One region of the Cupriavidus sp. 05T42 genome, then DNA from elsewhere that is predicted to be linked to it. Evidence: predicted binding sites of a transcription regulator. Region 1 holds the regulator's gene; each other region holds the start of a gene.
The links. The regulator sigma-54, encoded in region 1, starts transcription at its own class of promoters, with help from an activator protein. The targets are predictions, from matches to a motif close to TGGCANGNAANCTGCTTT.
Positions count from the first base shown of each region.

Region 2: the regulator sigma-54 is predicted to act here: its motif matches at 1,814-1,831, upstream of AC1EJR_RS19810 (ammonium transporter).
Region 3: the regulator sigma-54 is predicted to act here: its motif matches at 1,507-1,524, upstream of AC1EJR_RS06110 (TorF family putative porin).
Region 4: the regulator sigma-54 is predicted to act here: its motif matches at 1,754-1,771, upstream of urtA (urea ABC transporter substrate-binding protein).

Region 1 is NZ_JBFTLH010000008.1:59,107-62,337, forward strand. Features, by position in the region: gene AC1EJR_RS12830 (PTS sugar transporter subunit IIA) at 1-358, opposite strand, end outside; gene hpf (ribosome hibernation-promoting factor, HPF/YfiA family) at 837-1,190, opposite strand; gene AC1EJR_RS12840 (RNA polymerase factor sigma-54) at 1,241-2,722, opposite strand; gene lptB (LPS export ABC transporter ATP-binding protein) at 2,856-3,231, opposite strand, start outside.
Region 2 is NZ_JBFTLH010000015.1:78,550-81,780, forward strand. Features, by position in the region: gene AC1EJR_RS19795 (CreA family protein) at 1-416, opposite strand, end outside; gene AC1EJR_RS19800 (acyl-CoA thioesterase) at 440-925, opposite strand; gene AC1EJR_RS19805 (HU family DNA-binding protein) at 1,074-1,355, opposite strand; gene AC1EJR_RS19810 (ammonium transporter) at 1,864-3,066, shown strand; gene AC1EJR_RS19815 (mechanosensitive ion channel family protein) at 3,220-3,231, shown strand, end outside.
Region 3 is NZ_JBFTLH010000004.1:35-3,265, forward strand. Features, by position in the region: partial or broken gene AC1EJR_RS06100 (ammonium transporter) at 1-149, opposite strand, end outside; gene AC1EJR_RS06105 (P-II family nitrogen regulator) at 186-524, opposite strand; gene AC1EJR_RS06110 (TorF family putative porin) at 580-1,389, opposite strand; gene AC1EJR_RS06115 (accessory factor UbiK family protein) at 1,937-2,215, shown strand; gene AC1EJR_RS06120 (YifB family Mg chelatase-like AAA ATPase) at 2,319-3,231, shown strand, end outside.
Region 4 is NZ_JBFTLH010000005.1:236,010-239,240, forward strand. Features, by position in the region: gene urtB (urea ABC transporter permease subunit UrtB) at 1-317, opposite strand, end outside; gene urtA (urea ABC transporter substrate-binding protein) at 435-1,697, opposite strand; gene cyoD (cytochrome o ubiquinol oxidase subunit IV) at 2,011-2,358, opposite strand; gene cyoC (cytochrome o ubiquinol oxidase subunit III) at 2,358-3,008, opposite strand; gene cyoB (cytochrome o ubiquinol oxidase subunit I) at 3,014-3,231, opposite strand, start outside.

The DNA.
Region 1 (3,231 bases):
TTTCCGACAGGATTTCCAGATGTTGTTGCGTGGCCTGTTCCGGCACGAGCAGGAAGATCAACAGCGACACCGGCTTGCCGTCCGGCGATTCGAACGGAATGGGCTCGGCCAGGCGCATGAAGCCGGCCAGCGGCTGCTTGAGACCCTTGATGCGGCCATGCGGAATGGCCACGCCGGCACCCAGACCCGTGGAACCCAGCGATTCGCGCGCGAACAGGTTATCGGTCACGGTAGCACGCGCCACGCCATGGTTGTTCTCGAACAGGAGCCCGGCTTGCTCGAACACCCGCTTCTTGCTGGTGACGGTGACGTCGAGATGGATGTTGCCGGGTGGCAGCAATTTGGCCAAACGATTCATGGGCGATGCGCGAGAAGTCAGGTTAGCGGGCCGGGGCGCGAAGGCCGTCCCGCCGGATTCGGGGCGAAACTTGGGTACCGAGATCTTGTCTGGGACGCCCGCATTGGAGCGTCCGGCCATTATAGAGCAGGGCTCCACCGCGATTTTGCGATGCAGCGCCGGGGTCGCGGCGGTGCCACGACGTGCCGGCCGGCTTGCCCACCCGGGGTGTCCCGGGGCCGTCCTGTCGTTATTTGTATGGCGGAGCATACACCGAGGCGGGCGGCTTGCGAACACTTGTTCCCATTTTGACCGCTCCCGGGGGCCCCGGGTCGCCCTCCGGCGTGGCAATAAGGTAACGAAACATTCCAGGTGCCCGCACCGTCACCGCCATGGCGCGCGCCCATCAAAAAAGCCGCGCTGATTGCGCGGCTTGAGCTCTTCTTTTCAGTCCTCTGCAGGGTCGGCAACCGCTCTGTTTTCGGTTGCCTGCAGGTGTCTACTGCTGCGTCAGTTGCTGGGCGGCCATCTGGTACTTCACCGCCTCGCGATCGTGGCCCTGTACGCGGTCCTTGTAGCGGATGACCTGGCGGTCGAGCTTGTCGACCAGACAGTCGATCGCCGCATACAGATCTTCATGATGCGCTTCGACGAAGATGTCCTTCCCCTTCAGATGCAGATTGATTTCCGCGTACTGGCGCCGGTCCTTCTCCTTGTGGTTGTCCACCGATAGCAGCACGCTCACGCCGATGACCTGATCGAAATGCCTGACAATTCGCTCCAGTTTCGTTTCCACATACTCACGCAGCGGGGGCGTGATGTCGAGGTGGTGTCCACTGATCTTGAAGTTCATAGCGCTTCTCCTTCTGAAAGAGCCGCACCAGGCAGGCGGTTGCGGCTCGGCTACAAAGTCTTGCGGAGATTGACTGCGGGGATCTTGAGCGCTTCGCGGTATTTCGCCACCGTGCGGCGTGCGACCACGAAGCCTTGCTCACCCAGCAGTTCGGCGATCCGGCTGTCGGAAAGAGGATTCCTGGGGTCTTCGGCTCCTATCAGTTGCTTGATCAGCGCGCGGATTGCCGTGGAGGAGGCCGCGCCGCCAGTCTCCGTAGAGACGTGGCTCCCAAAGAAGTACTTCAACTCGAAAGTACCCATGGGCGTGGCCATGTACTTATTCGTGGTGACCCGGGAAATGGTCGACTCATGTAAACCGAGTGTATCGGCTATTTCCCGCAAAACCAAGGGGCGCATCGCGATTTCGCCATGCGTGAAAAAGTTCTTTTGACGTTCCACAATTGCCTGCGAAACACGCAGGATCGTATCGAATCGTTGCTGGATGTTCTTGATAAGCCACCGCGCCTCCTGAAGCTTCTGCTGCAGGCCTGCCGTCCCCGTTTCGCCCTTCGCGCCGCGCAGGATCTGCGCATACATGTCGTTGATGCGCAGCCGTGGCATGACATCCGGATTGAGCGCCGCGATCCACCCGCTGCCGCTCTTGCGCACGAACACGTCGGGCACCACGAAGTCGGCCTCGGGACGGTTGAACGCGTGCCCCGGATACGGCGCCAGCGAGCGAATCAGTTCGTGTGCCGCCTTCAGTGCTATTTCGTCCACCTGGAGCGCTTTCTTTAGCCGCGTGTAGTCGCGCACGGCCAGCAGTTCCAGATGATGATTGACGATGGTCAGCGCCAGCTCACGATGCGAGTGCTTCAGGCGACGCAATTGCAGGCTGAGGCACTCCGCGGCATTGCGCGCGCCCACGCCGGGCGGGTCGAAGCTCTGCAGCAGGGTCAGGATCGCGTGGACTTCGTCGATCTCGAATTCGAGTTCCTCGGGCAGTTCGGTGCAGATTTCCTCGAGCGAGGCGCTCAGGTAGCCGTCATCGTCGAGCGATTCGATCAGGAAGATGGCCAGGCCCTTGTCGCGCACCGAGATCTTCAGCGGGGCCAACTGCCCCATCAGGTGCTCGCGCAGCGTGGGTTCGGCATCGCGCAGTTGCATCGGCGACTTTTCGTCCTCGTCGCCCTGGGGGCGGCGGGCGAAGTCGTCGAGGCTCCAGTCGCTGCCGTAGTCCTCGCTGCCGTTGTCGTTGTAGTTGTCGTCCTCACCGCCGGACGCGCCATCGGTGCGCGCGTCGCCGTTGGGCTGAGGCTCGGAGGAGGCCGGCGCGGGGGCGCTCTGGAGGTTGACCGAGCCATCGGCGGCTACCCGCAACGGGCTTTCGATCCAGTCGTTTTCGCGTTCGAGCAGGGGATTTTCGGTCAGCGCCTGTTCCACTTCCTGCTGGAGTTCAAGCGTCGAGAGCTGCAACAATCGAATCGACTGTTGCAGCTGCGGGGTCAATGCCAGATGTTGCGAGAGACGAAGCTGAAGCGACGGTTTCATGCGACCTATTCTATGCGCATCCTTCCGACTATGGAACGGAAATTGCTATCGCCTATCGCTCTGACTTCCTGATCGACCCCGGCTGTCGCCGTGGAGGCCGGGAGAAGCGCGGCCGCACGCGGCGGCCGATGGGTCACATGCGGAAATTTTCGCCCAGGTACACGCGTCGCACGGACTCGTTGGCGATGATTTCCTCAGGCTGGCCGGCGGCCAGCACCGTGCCTTCGCTGATGATGTAGGCGTGGTCGCAGATGCCGAGCGTCTCGCGCACGTTGTGGTCGGTGATCAGCACGCCGATGTTGCGCGCCTTCAGGAAGCTCACGATGCGCTGGATTTCGCCCACGGCGATGGGGTCCACGCCGGCGAACGGCTCGTCCAGCAGGATGAAGCGCGGCGCGGAGGCCAGCGCCCGGGCAATTTCCACGCGGCGGCGCTCGCCGCCGGAGAGCGACAGCGCCGGGTTGTTGCGCAGATGGGCGATCTGCAGGTCATCCAGCAGCGAATCCAGG
Region 2 (3,231 bases), on a different contig from region 1:
GCCGTCACCGCGTTCTGCGGGCTGCCGCTGACGATGCGGTCGGAGTAGGTCAGATAGACCAGCGTGTTGCGCTTGCGGTCCACCGCACGCACCACGTGCAGGGTCTTGAACAGGATCGACATCCGCTCGGAAAACACGTCTTCCTGCGCCTTGACCGGGCCCTTGAAGGTGATGGGGCCCACCTGGCGGCAGGCAATCGAGGCTTCCGGCGGGTCTTCGGCCATGCCGAGCGAGCCCTTGATGCCGCCCGTGCGCGCCCGCGAGACGTAGCAGGTGATGCCGTCCACCTGCGGATCGTCATAGGCTTCGATCACCACCTTGTCGGAGCCGGTGACGCGGAAATTCGTGCTGACGCTGCCGATTTCCTCGGCCTGCGTGATGCTGGAGAGCGCCCACAGGCCGGCGACGGCCATCATTCCGATGCGGATGTTCGCCATGGTCAGTCCGCCGAACCCTTGATCTCGTCGTGCCGGCGCTCCATTTCCTGGCGCAGCGCGCGGCGCTGCTGGGCGGCGGCAAAGCGCTGGCGCTCCACCTCGTCACGCGGTTGCAGCGGCGGCACCTCGGCCGGCGCGCCGTTGTCGTCCACGGCGACCATCGTGAAGTAGCAGCTATTGGTATGCCGTACCACCTTGCTGCGAATATTCTCAGTCACCACCTTGATGCCGATTTCCATCGAGCTTCGGCCGGTGTAGTTCACGGCAGACAGGAAGGTGACGAGTTCGCCCACGTGGATCGGCTGGCGGAACATCACCTGGTCCACCGACAGCGTGACCACATAGCGGCCGGCGTAGCGGCTGGCGCAGGCGTAGGCCACCATGTCCAGGTACTTCAGGATGGTGCCCCCGTGCACGTTGCCGGAGAAGTTGGCCATGTCCGGCGTCATCAGCACGGTCATGGAAAGCTGGTGGGACAGATCGTTCATCGCAGAAAATCCAGAAATCGAGCCTGAGGCGCGGGCAGTGTAACCCGACGAGGCGCGCCAATGGGCAAATCCGCGCGTGGACATCATGGCCCAAAAAGAAAAGCGGCCCCGAAGGCCGCTTTCCTTACTTTCAAGAACGCGAACTTGCTTACTTCTTCTTGTTCACGGCGTCCTTGAAACCCTGGCCGGCGGAGAACTTCACCGTCTTGGCGGCCGGGATCTTGATCGTTTCGCCGGTGCGCGGATTGCGGCCGGTACGGGCAGCACGCTTGCCCGAGCTGAAGCTACCAAACCCCACCAGGGTGACCGAGTCCCCCTTGGCCACTGCCTTTTTGATACTGTCCAGCGCGGCGTTCAGCGCGCGCTCKGCGGCGGCGTTGCTGAGTTCTGCTTCCGCGGCGATGGCCGATACCAGTTCACCTTTATTCATGGCTAGATTTCCCTTGTTGGTCGTCGTCACCGGACATCTGCCTGCCGGCAAATTACCGATCGGCGCAGTCTAATCTGCCCTTTGCGCCTTGGGCAATCCCCAGTGGCACCGAAGCAACGAAAACGGCCGGAAAACGTTCTCTGGCAAGACTTAGCGGGGGTTTTACCCCTCTTTTCCCCAAATGGAATCGTCACTTTTTCAGCCCGACACGTATCGTGCGGCGCACATGCACGGGGCCGCGCTTCGTCGGCCTCCCCCCGGGCGAGGACGCACCATTCTGGATCGCACAGCGCGCGCTATACGCCCGCTTTTGGCGCATGGCGATCCATAATGAGGCGTGGCTCGTACGGCGGCGCAGCCGCTGCGCGCAATAGTTGATCCGACAACTCGCCCGGAAACGCCACACCAGTGCGCCACGCACCGCCTCGGCGCTATTTTCCCCATTTTGCATCGCTGTCTGGAACGGATTTTGCATACTCGTGCTCCCATTTTGAGCATTGAGGTAGCAATGGAAAACTGGAAAACGGGCGCCGATGCGATGTTCATCCTGCTCGGCGCCATCCTGGTACTCGCCATGCACGCGGGATTTGCATTCCTGGAACTCGGCACGGTGCGCAAGAAAAACCAGGTGAATGCACTGGTGAAAATCCTTGTTGATTTTGCCGTTTCCACGATTGCTTACTTTTTTGTCGGTTATACGGTGGCGTACGGGGTGCAATTCATGTCCGGTGCCGAAGTCCTGGCACAAAAGAGCGGATATGAACTGGTGAAATTCTTCTTCCTCGCCACATTTGCGGCGGCCATTCCGGCGATTATTTCGGGAGGCATTGCGGAGCGCTCGCGATTCAATCCGCAACTGGTCGCCACCTTCATCCTGGTAGGTTTTGTCTACCCGTTCTTCGAAGGTATCGCCTGGAACAACCGCTTCGGCATCCAGGACTGGATCGCCTCGGTTGCGGGCTCGCCGTTTCACGATTTCGCAGGCTCGGTCGTCGTGCATGCCGTGGGCGGCTGGATCGCCCTGCCTGCCGTGTTGCTGCTGGGCGCCCGGCGCGGCCGGTACTCGAAGGACGGCCGCATCAGCGCGCATCCGCCCTCGAACATCCCCTTCCTGGCGCTCGGCGCCTGGGTGCTGGCGGTGGGCTGGTTCGGCTTCAATGTGATGAGCGCCCAGACCGTGGACAAGATCAGCGGCCTGGTGGCCATCAATTCGCTGATGGCGATGGCCGGCGGCACGCTGGCGGCGTGGTGGGCCGGCCGCAACGACCCCGGCTTCGCCTACAACGGCCCGCTGGCCGGGCTGGTGGCCGTGTGCGCCGGCTCGGACCTCATGCATCCGCTCGGCGCGCTGATCACCGGCGCGGTGGCCGGCGTGCTGTTCGTCTATTTGTTTACGCTGGCCCAGAACAAGTGGCATATCGATGACGTGCTGGGCGTCTGGCCGCTGCACGGCTTGTGCGGCGCCTGGGGCGGCATCGCGGCGGGCATCTTCGGCACCCATGCGCTCGGCGGCATGGGCGGGGTGTCGCTGGTCGCGCAGCTGATCGGCACGGCGCTCGGCATCGTCATCGCGCTGGTGGGCGGCACGGTAGTCTACGGTGCACTGAAGAAATTCGTCGGAATACGACTGGATGCCGAAGCCGAGTTCAATGGCGCGGACCTGACCCTGCACCGCATTTCGGCCACCCCGGAGCGCGAGACCAACTGGTAATCCACCCTTGTTGGGACTGGGAGAAAGCGGCCGGACAGCGTTCCGGCCGCTTTGTTATTTGCGCATATCGAACGGCGGATTTTCGCGAAATTATTAACTTGAACTTGCCCGCGACGAGGCCAATAATGCCCTTGCCTAACAGGAGCATGCCCCATGGATACCTCT
Region 3 (3,231 bases), on a different contig from region 1:
GGGGCAGCGGCGGTGGCCGCTGCCGGGGCCGAAGCCTCGGCGGCGGGCTTGTCCTGCGCCACGGCATGGGTGGACAGGCCGAGGCCGGCCGTGCCGAGCGCCAGCGACATCGCGCCGGCCGTCAGGATTCGCTTGAACCAGGTTGTCATGAGCTTAACCTCTTGTCTCGTGTCTTTTATCTCGTGTCAGAGCGCGTCGCCGCCGGTCTCGCCGGTGCGGATGCGAATGACTTGTTCGATCGGCGCGATAAAGATCTTGCCGTCGCCAATCTTGCCGGTGCGGGCCGACTTCTCGATGGCCTCGATGGCGCGTTCCACCACGTCGTCCGGCACCGCCACCTCGATCTTCACCTTGGGCAGGAAGTCCACGATGTACTCGGCGCCCCGGTACAGCTCGGTATGGCCCTTCTGGCGGCCAAACCCCTTGACTTCGGTCACGGTGATACCGGACACGCCGACGTCCGAGAGCGCCTCGCGCACCTCGTCCAGCTTGAACGGCTTGATGACTGCAATGATGAGTTTCATCCCATTTCTCCTCGGGGCGACCCGGTCTGGCAGGCCGCCCGCCTCGATGCACTAATTAGAAAGTCTTGGTGAGCGACGCCCAGAACGTCGACTTGCCCAGGTAGCGTCCGCGCGTGTTGGTGTACACGGCCTTGTCGGCGTTGGTGTCCACGTACGCAATCGCCACCGCGAAACCCTTGCCCAGGTCCTTGGTCAGACCGACCTTCCAGTCGGTGTACGACGCATCGCTGAAATTCTTCACGCCCTGGTAGCCCACGTGGGCGTTGAAGGTCAGGTCCCAGAAATTCAGCGGCACGTTGGCCGTMAGGTCGATGTAGTAGCTGTTCTTCGAGTCGTTGAACCCGAACAGGTTGGTCAGCGAGTGCGAATACTTCAGGAAGACCGGGCCCCAGCCAATGCCGGCGTACAGCTCGGTGGTGTAGGGGCGCGGGGTGTTGTAGCCGCCCGGGTAGTAGTACTCGAGCACGCCCACGTCATAGTTGAAATCGGCGCCGCCGGCGCTGAAGGTGTTCTTGAAGCCGCCGTAGAAGTCCATTTCCACGGGCGCCGAGACCGTCGAGTCGGCGTCTTCGAGCCAGCTGATGCTCGAGTTCCAGTTGCCGACATAGAAGCCGCTCGAATGCGCGTAATCGAACCCACCCTGAATGGCCGGACGGCGGTTGGTCTGGCTGATACCGCGATAGCGGTAGTCGCTGACCAGCGAGACGTTCGCCGTGAAGGTATGCGGCGATGCTTCCTCGGCGGGGGCTGCAGCCGGGGCGGCGGCCGGGGCCGGCTCGGCCGGGGCGGTCTGCGCCATGACCGGGGCGGCTGCCAGCAGAAGTGCGGCGGCGCTGGCGCTGACTGCGAGGCTGAACGTCTTCATCGGGGTTTCTCCTTTTCCTTGTGGTCTTCGCGGGCTCGATTTGAGGTGTTTGCTACCTTTGTTTGTGCCCGGGCGGCTTTTTCCGCTGCCTCGGGCATTGACGCTCCTKAGCCGATTACTGCAACAGCCGTGCCAGCCCGATTCCCCGCCTGCGGTGCATCGTCCTGGGGGGCTTCCGGATCGTTCGCGGGCGCCCGACACACCACTTTGTCGACGATCGAAGCAGACATTTCGCCCCCGCCGAATCCGTTAAAAGATGTGTCCGGGCCTTGCCGGCGCTTTCATGGCGGGCGCCGAGGGGTCATAATCCGCCCATACAGGGTCAAGTGCTGCGCGCTTGGCGCGATCCCCCAGGCGCGAAGGCGGCCGGCGGACGCATGACGGACACAAGATGGGTGCCAGGACGCACCGCGCCCCAGTCGGGTGCACCGGCATGCGTCGATCCCGGCGCTCGCCGGGTCCGTCAGCACCATTCCGGTGCGGGAGTGCGGATAGCAGCGCAGCGGACCCCGAATCCATTGCATTGGTCACCACGAGGAGTTCCACCATGAAACCGACCGATCTGTTCAACGACCTGCAGCAGAAGGTCAGTGAGGCGCTGCGCAACTCGCCGGCCAAGGACATCGAGAAAAACGTGCGCAGCATGATGACGCAGGGCTTTGCGCGCCTGGACCTGGTCACGCGCGAGGAATTCGACGTGCAGTCGCAGGTGCTGGCCCGCACGCGCGCCCGGCTCGAGGAGCTGGAAGCCCGCGTGACCGAGCTTGAGCGCCGCGCCACGCCGGGGGCAGCGCCCCAGGGCGGCGCGCCGACGGCAGGGGTATGACGCCCCGGCGCCGATCCAGCGCCACCTCAGCAGGCCAGAAAGGCCGCCGGACTCCGGCGGCCTTTTTCGTTAACACTTTCGCAAATCGGGAGCGGCCCGCACCATGAGTCTCGCCGTGCTGCGCAGCCGGGCGCTGACCGGGGTGGAGGCGCCGCCGGTGGCCGTGGAGATCCACATCGCCAACGGGCTGCCCGCGTTCAATATCGTCGGACTAGCCGACACCGAGGTGCGCGAGAGCCGCGAGCGCGTGCGTGCCGCCTTGCTCAACAGCGCCTACGAGTTTCCAGCCCGGCGCATCACCGTCAACCTCGCCCCGGCCGACCTGCCCAAGGAGTCCGGTCGCTTCGATCTGGCCATCGCGCTGGGCATCCTCGTGGCGAGCGGCCAGCTGCCGGGGGACGGGCTCGATGCCTGCGAATTTGCGGGCGAGCTGTCGCTGGCCGGCGACCTGCGCCCGGTGCGCGGCGCGCTGGTCATGGCGATGGGGCTCGCCCGCGACAACGCCCGCCGCACCGCCCAGGGCCAGCCGGCGCGCGCCTTTATCGTCGCCGACGGCAACGGCCCCGAAGCCGCGCTGGTCGATGGCCTGACCGTCCACGCGGGCGCCACCCTGCGCGATGTCTGCGACCACCTCGGCCCCCTGCCCGACCGGCGCCTGCCGCGCGCCGAGCCGCCGGGGCTGGCCGCATGGCCCGATGGCGTCAATATCGGTCCGGACATGCGCGACGTGCGCGGCCAGCTACAGGCGCGGCGGGCGATGGAGATCGCGGCGGCGGGCCAGCATTCCGCCCTGCTGGTGGGGCCGCCCGGCACCGGCAAGTCGATGCTCGCGCAACGATTCGCCGGATTGCTACCGCCGATGACGGCTGCCGAGGCGCTCGAAGCCGCCGCCGTGCTGAGCCTGACGCCGGGCGGCTTCCAGCCGGCGCAATGGGGCCGGCGCCCGTTCCGCAGCCCGCACCACACGGCCAGCGCGCCGGCACTGGTCGGCGGCGGCGGCAATCCGCGTCCCGGGG
Region 4 (3,231 bases), on a different contig from region 1:
TCATCGGCCTTCACGGTCACCGGCTTGCCAGTGATGGCATCGACGGTCTTGTCGCCATCCTGGCGCACCATGCCCACCGATGGCGCAAATTGGAGTGCATCGTCCTGGAGCGCGCGCAGGATCGGGCCGGCCTGCTCGGGCGGCGCCTGGGTCAGCGCGGCGAGCGCGGCAGTCTTGGCGTCGAAGTCGTCTTCGACCAGCGGCTTGAGATCAGCCTGCGTGAGCGGTGCCGCCCACAGCGGCGCGGCGGCCAGCAACAGCGCAGCCAGCATGGCGCGCAGCCACGGCAAGGCGGACGGGAATGGAGATCGGTGCATAGGGCTGGCTGGCGTCTGATATGGCGCGATGGTTCGCGTCTTTTATGCGTGGAACGACCGAGGGAGGGCTCCCCTCTCCCAAGGGAGAGGGGCAAAACACCATGGGTACGCTGGAGATCAGCGGCCGGCGACAACCTTGTCCGGCTTGCCTTCGTTACCCGCGATGAACGGGCTCCACGGCTGCGCGCGCACCGGCTTCGCCGTCTTCCACACCACGGAGAACTGGCCGTCGCCCTTCACTTCGCCGATCATCACCGGCTTGTACAGGTGGTGGTTCTCGCCCATGGTCAGCGTGAAGCCGTCCGGCGACTTGAAGGTCTGGCCATACATGGCCTGGCGCACCTTGTCCGGATCGGTGGTGCCGGCCTTCTTGACCGCCTGCGCCCACATATGGATGCCGACGTAGGTGGCTTCCATCGGGTCGTTGGTCACGCGCTTGTCGCCGCCGGGCAGGTTGTTGGCCTTGACCCATGCCGCCCATTGCTTCTTGAACGCGTCATTCTCGGGGTTCTTCACCGACATGAAGTAGTTCCAGGCGGCCAGATGGCCGACCAGCGGCTTGGTGTCGATGCCGCGCAGTTCTTCCTCGCCCACGGAGAAGGCCACCACCGGCACGTCCTTGGCCTTCAGGCCAGCGTTGCCCAGTTCCTTGTAGAACGGCACGTTGGAGTCGCCATTGATCGTCGAGATCACGGCCGTCTTGCCGCCCTGCGAGAACTTCTTGATGTTGGCGACGATGGTCTGATAGTCGCTATGGCCGAACGGGGTGTAGACCTCCTCGATATCCTTGTCGGCCACGCCCTTGCTCTTCAGGAACGCGCGCAGGATCTTGTTGGTCGTGCGTGGGTACACGTAATCGGTGCCGAGCAGGAAGAAGCGCTTGGCGCCACCGCCTTCCTTGCTCATCAGGTATTCCACAGCCGGGATGGCCTGCTGGTTAGGCGCGGCGCCGGTGTAGAACACGTTCTTCGACATTTCCTCGCCCTCGTACTGCACCGGGTAGAACAGCAGCGAGTTCAGTTCCTCGTAGACCGGGAGCACGGACTTGCGCGATACCGAGGTCCAGCAGCCAAACGTGACGGCGACCTTGTCCTGCGTGACCAGTTGGCGCGCCTTCTCGGCGAACAGCGGCCAGTTGGAGGCGGGGTCCACCACCACCGGCTCGAGCTTGCGGCCCAGCACGCCGCCGCTCTTGTTGATCTCGTCGATGGTCATCAGCGCCACGTCCTTGAGCGAGGTCTCGGAGATGGCCATCGTGCCCGACAGCGAATGCAGGATGCCGACCTTGATCGGATCCTTCGACTGCGCCAGCAGCGGGCTGGTACCGATCATTGCCGCGGCGGCTACCGCCGACAGCTTCAGCATGTCACGTCGTTTCATTGCAGCTCCCAGTTTGTCGTATGTGGTCAGGGACTCTACGCACCCCGGGTGATCCTTCTGCAACTAGCGTGCCATGGACTGCCGGGCCGGGAACGATCAAAGGTGGGAGAAAACGTCACGGCGGGTGATCCCGTCGCACCAATCCGGTGCCAATCGGGTCACCGGGGCCGGCGGGGGCGCGCCAACTCCCGCACCGGCATCGTGCATGGCCGCAAATCAGTGCAGGATCCGGGCCGGCGACAGTGCATCGCGCACCGCCGACAATAAAAAACGGGGCCCGAGGGCCCCGTCTTCGCTGCATGCCTGACGATGCTTACTTCATCATCGGCATCATGTTGGCATTCATGTTGTGCATGATCCAGAGCGAACCGGCCAGCACGATGAACAGGATCAGCAGCGTGAACAGGAACGCCATGACGTTCCAGCGCTGGCCCTTGGAGCCATCCATGTGGAGGAAGTACTTCAGGTGGACCACGATCTGGACCACGGCCATGCCGAGGATGATCCAGAGGATGGTGCCGCGGTCCATCGTGCCGTCCATCACGATCTTGAACGGGATCACCGTCAGGATCACGGCCAGCACGAAGCCGATCACATACGACTTGACGCTGCTGTGGCCGTGCGACTCGCCGTGGGCGGCCGTTGCATGTTGTTGTGCCATTACAGTGCTCCCATCAGGTAGACGACGGTGAAGACGCCGATCCAGACGATGTCCAAGAAGTGCCAGAACAGGCTCAGGCAGTTCAGGCGCTTTTCCATCGTCGGGGTCATGCCCTTCTTGTTCAGCTGCCACATCAGCACGAGCATCCAGACCATGCCGCTGGCCACGTGCAGGCCGTGGGTGCCCACGAGCGTGAAGAATGACGACAGGAACGCGCTGCGGCCCGGGCCGGCGCCTTCGTGGATCAGGTGATGGAACTCATAGATTTCCATCGACATGAACGCGGCGCCCAGCAGGAACGTCACGCCCAGCCAGATCAGCACGCGACCCTTGCTGCGGTTCTGCAGCGAGATCATCGCGAAGCCGTACGTGATCGACGAGAACAGCAGGATGAACGTCTCGACCAGCACGAAGTTGAGCTCGAACAGCTCCTTGCCCGACGGGCCGCCCGCCACTTCGCCGCGCAGCACGGCGTAGGCGGCGAACAGGCACGCGAACAAGATGCAGTCGCTCATCAGGTACAGCCAGAAACCAAAGACGGTGTTCTCGCTGGTGTCGTGATGGGCGTGGTCGTGGTCATGCGCGGCATCGTGCGCGTGGCCGTGGGCGGGGGCTTGCGCCCCAAAACGGTCTAGAACTTCAGTCGACATGATGATCAGCCCTGCGTAGCGATGCGCTGCTGGTGCAGCGTTTCGATCTGCTCGACCTGCTTGGCCGGCACGTAGTAATCGATATGGTCGTCGTTGGCGCGGCGGATAAACGCCACCACCATGCCAACCAGGCCCACGGCGGCAAGCCACCAGATATGCCAGGTCAGCGCGAAGCCCAGCGCGAGGCTGAAGGCACCCATGTAGAAGCCTGCAGCGGTGTTCT